Regions from separate parts of the Tenacibaculum sp. IB213877 genome, predicted to be linked through region 1. Evidence: riboswitches for the same ligand, from Rfam matches in the RefSeq annotation. Region 1 holds a riboswitch; the other holds the start of a gene.
The links. A riboswitch is a leader RNA that binds a small molecule or an ion and turns the genes downstream of it on or off. The one in region 1 is predicted to bind S-adenosylmethionine.
Positions count from the first base shown of each region.

Region 2: another riboswitch for S-adenosylmethionine. It lies ahead of SLH33_RS05845 (O-acetylhomoserine aminocarboxypropyltransferase/cysteine synthase family protein); the one in region 1 lies ahead of SLH33_RS12555 (homocysteine S-methyltransferase family protein).

Region 1 is NZ_JAXCHH010000013.1:60,380-62,787, reverse strand. Features, by position in the region: gene cysM (cysteine synthase CysM) at 1-857, shown strand, start outside; SAM riboswitch class I at 921-1,025, shown strand; gene SLH33_RS12555 (homocysteine S-methyltransferase family protein) at 1,078-2,097, shown strand; gene metH (methionine synthase) at 2,103-2,408, shown strand, end outside.
Region 2 is NZ_JAXCHH010000004.1:517,448-519,855, reverse strand. Features, by position in the region: gene SLH33_RS05845 (O-acetylhomoserine aminocarboxypropyltransferase/cysteine synthase family protein) at 1-1,202, opposite strand, end outside; SAM riboswitch class I at 1,331-1,451, opposite strand; gene metK (methionine adenosyltransferase) at 1,691-2,408, shown strand, end outside.

The DNA.
Region 1 (2,408 bases):
GAAATACCCCTTTAATAGAAGTTAAAAATGCTTTTAACAAACCTAATGTAAAATTATTATTAAAACTCGAAGGAAACAATCCGGGTGGAAGTGTAAAAGATAGAGCTGCTTATTTTATGATTTCTGAAGCTCTTAAGAAAAAAAACATCAAAAAAGGAGACACTTTAGTAGAGGCTACTAGTGGAAATACAGGTATTGCTCTAGCTTTAATGGCAAAAGTACTTGGTGTTAATATGGTTTTAGTAATGCCTGAACACGCAACAGAAGAACGTGTAAAAACAATGAGAGCCTATGGTGCTAAAGTTATTTTAACCCCATCAGAACTAGGTATGGAAGGAGCTATTGATTATGCTTTAAAGATCAAATATGAAAAAGGATATTTCAGGTTAAATCAGTTTGATAATTTAGATAATCCAAAAGCACACTATTCTACTACAGGACCAGAAATATGGAAAGACACTAAAGGCCAAATCACTCATTTTGTTTCTGCAATGGGCACAACAGGAACTATTATGGGGGTTTCTGACTATTTAAAAGAACAGAACAAAAACATAGAAATCATTGGAGTTCAACCAAAAGAAGGAACTAGAATTCCAGGAATAAGAAAATGGTCTAAAGAATATTTACCTGCAATATTTAAACCTCAAAAAATAAATCAAATTTTAGAAATAAATCAAGAAGAAGCAAAAGAAGGAACTCTAAAATTAGCTCAAGAAGAAGGCATTTTTGCAGGTATGAGCAGTGGTGGAGCTTTTATTTCTGCTCTTAAAATAGCAAAGTCAATAGAAAAAGGAGTAGTTGTAGCAATTGTTTGCGATAGAGGTGATCGTTATTTATCCTCAGATTTATTTAATTAGATTGTGAAAACATAAAAAAAGTTTGTTTATTTGTAACCACAAATTAGTTCATTAATTTATTTGATGTTATCAAGAAAGGTGGAGGGATTAGACCCTTTGAAGCCTTAGCAACCCTTTGAAAAACAAAGAAGGTGCTAAATTCTACTGTAAAATACAGAGAGATAACGGAAAGATTTTTTACTTCTCTTTTCCTGATAACATTATAATTACACTATCAGGAATGGTCAACATTTATTCAGAAATACAAAAAAGAATTCTCGTGCTCGACGGTGCCATGGGAACAATGCTTCAGCAATATAATTTTACTGAAGAAGATTTTCGCGGTAAGCGGTTTAAAGAACATCCTTGTTCTTTAAAAGGGAACAACGACTTGTTATCTATTACACAACCAAAAGCAGTAAAAGAGGTACATTATAAATATTTTGCAGCAGGAGCAGATATTGTAGAAACCAATACTTTTTCCGGTACTACCATTGCTATGGCAGATTATCAAATGGAAAATTTGGTCTACGAACTCAATTATCAATCGGCAAAAATCGCCAAAGAAGTTGCTGATGAGTTTACAAAAAAAGAACCTCACAAACCACGTTTTGTTGCAGGCTCAATAGGCCCAACTAACCGAACAGCAAGCATGTCTCCAGATGTTAATGACCCTGGCTACAGAGCTATAACTTATAACGATCTTCGTATTGCATACAAACAACAAGCAGAAGCACTATTAGATGGTGGTGCCGATATTTTATTGGTTGAAACGGTTTTTGACACCCTAAATGCTAAAGCTGCTTTATTTGCTATTGAAGAAATAAAAGAAGAAAGAAATCTAAATGTTCCTGTAATGGTATCCGGAACTATCACAGATGCTTCCGGCAGAACTCTTTCTGGCCAAACTGCAGAAGCTTTTTTAATTTCAATTTCTCATATTCCTTTATTATCAGTTGGATTTAACTGTGCCCTAGGAGCAAATTTAATGCAACCTCATTTAGAAGCAATAGCTTCTAAAACAAACTTTGCTATTTCTGCACACCCTAATGCTGGATTACCCAATGCTTTTGGAGAATATGATGAATCACCCCAAGAAATGTCTGTACAAATAGAAGAGTATTTAAAGAAAAAACTTATCAATATTATAGGTGGTTGTTGTGGCACAACACCAAAACACATTACAGCAATTGCAGAAATAGCCGCTAAATACAAACCTAGAAAAATAAAAGAAACTGAACAATGGAGAGTGAGTGTATAAAGTACATGCAATTATCTGGCTTAGAACCCTTAATTATTACACCAGAAAGTAATTTTATTAATGTGGGTGAACGCACCAATGTAGCTGGGTCACGTAAATTTTTACGCTTAATAAAAGAAGAAAAATTTGACGAGGCTTTGGCTATTGCCCGAAATCAAGTAGATGGTGGAGCACAAATTATTGACATTAATATGGATGATGGCTTAATTGACGGAAAAGAAGCCATGGTTCGTTTTTTAAACTTAGTGGCATCCGAACCAGATATAGCTAGAGTTCCTATAATGATTGATAGCTCTAAATGGGAAATTATT
Region 2 (2,408 bases), on a different contig from region 1:
ATTAAATCTTCTGTTACTCCGCTATTTTCCTGTTCTTGTCTTGTAAGTTGTTGGTGTGTAGTGCTTGCAGGATGAATAATTAAAGATTTTGTGTCTCCAATATTTGCTAGTAAAGAAAATATCTTAGTGTTGTCTGCAATGAGTTTAGCGGCTTCAAAACCACCTTTAACGCCAAAAGTTACTATACCACTTTGTCCTTTAGTTAAATATTTATCTGCTAAAAATTTATATTTACTGCTTTCTAACCCAGGATAATTTACCCAAGCTACTTCTTCTTGTTTTTCTAACCATTTAGCGAGTGCTAAAGCATTTTTACTGTGTTGTTGAATTCGAACTTCTAGAGTTTCTAATCCTTGAATGATTTGGAATGCATTTGTTGGGCTTAAAGCTCCACCAAAATCTCTCAATCCTTCTAATATCAGTTTGAAAGTATAGGATGCTGCGCCTAATGTTTCATAATACTTTAAACCATGATACCCGAGAGAAGGCTCAGTAAACTCAGGGAACTTACCGTTGGCCCAATCAAATGTTCCTGCGTCAATAATTACGCCTCCTAAAGAATTTCCTTGACCTCCTATATATTTAGTTAAAGAGTGAATTACTATATCAGCACCATGTTCTATAGGGTTTAACAATGCGGGAGTTGCAATAGTATTATCAACAATAAAAGGTACTTTTGCTTGTTTTGCATGTTTACTAATTGCTTGTAAATCTAAAACATCAAGTTTTGGGTTTCCTAAAGACTCTACAAAGAAAGCACGAGTATTTTCTTGAACTGCTTTTGAAAAATTTTCAGGGTTAGAAGCATCAACAAAAGTTGTTGTTATACCTAACCTAGGTAAGGTAACTTTTAATAAGTTATAGGTGCCCCCGTATAAACTACTTGAAGCTACTATATGATCTCCTGATTTTAATAAAGTTAACAATCCGGTAGCAATAGCAGAAGTGCCAGAAGCAAAAACCACAGCTCCTATACCGCCTTCTAAAGCAGCCAAACGTTCTTGTAAAATTTGATTAGTAGGATTGTTTAAACGGGTGTAAATAAACCCTAACTCTTTTAAAGAGAATAAATTGGCTGCGTGTTCTGAATTGTTAAAAACATACGATGTTGTTTGGTAAATAGGAACAGCTCTTGTTCCGTTTGTTTGGGTTACATCATGCCCTGCGTGCAATGCGTCTGTTGCGAATTTTTGTGTACTCATTTTTCTTACATTTAGAATTAAACATTAAAGATTAAAACCAAAGTCAAATGCATTCATAACAGAATGTACTTAATAGAAAAATGTTAAAAAGAAATGCACAAAAACTTTTAGAAGTAAAAGTTTCAGTTGTGTTATCTATCCATATGCAAAAAAATGCTTGGTAGAATTTAGCACCTTCTTTATTTTTTTAAAAACAAAGGGTTGCTAAGGTTTCAACGGGTCTATTCCCTCCACCTTTCTTGATAACATAGTCAATAAGTAATTGATCTTCGTGTTTACAAATATTCAGTAAGAAAAAATTAAAATCCAAATTTTAACGTATTTTTTTTACAGACTAAATGATTAATTATAAATTTGCAAGCTGAAATAGAGGAGAGATTTGATCTGATTGCAACCTCATTAAAAAATGCTAAAGCGGTAATTTATTACTTCTTTTGCGTGCTATCATTTCAACATCTTACTAAATCAAATAATTAAAAGAAGTAAATATGTCATATTTTTTTACATCTGAAAGTGTATCAGAAGGACACCCTGATAAAGTTGCTGATCAAATTAGTGATGCATTAATTGATAATTTTTTAGCGTTTGATTCAGAATCAAAAGTAGCTTGTGAAACTCTTGTAACTACAGGTCAGGTTGTTTTAGCAGGAGAAGTAAAATCAAAAGTATACTTAGACGTTCAAAAAATTGCTCGTGATGTGATCAACAAAATTGGATATACTAAGAGTGAATATATGTTTGATGGAAACTCTTGTGGAGTTTTCTCTGCAATTCACGAACAATCTGATGATATCAATAGGGGAGTAGATAGAGATAAAAAAGAAGAGCAAGGTGCTGGTGACCAAGGAATGATGTTTGGTTATGCAACAAATGAAACTAAAAATTACATGCCTTTAGCGTTAGATTTATCACACTTGTTATTAAAAGAATTAGCAGCTCTACGTAGAGAAAATGATGCAATTTCGTATTTGCGACCAGATGCAAAAAGTCAAGTAACTATTGAGTATTCTGATGAGAATGTGCCACAACGCATTGAAGCTATAGTGATTTCTACACAACACGATGATTTTGGAACTGATGAAGAAATGTTAGATAAAATCAGAAAGGATATCAAAGAGATATTAATTCCTAGAGTAATTTCAAAATTAGCTCCAGAAACTCAAGCTTTGTTTAATGGAGAAATTAAATATCATATTAATCCAACAG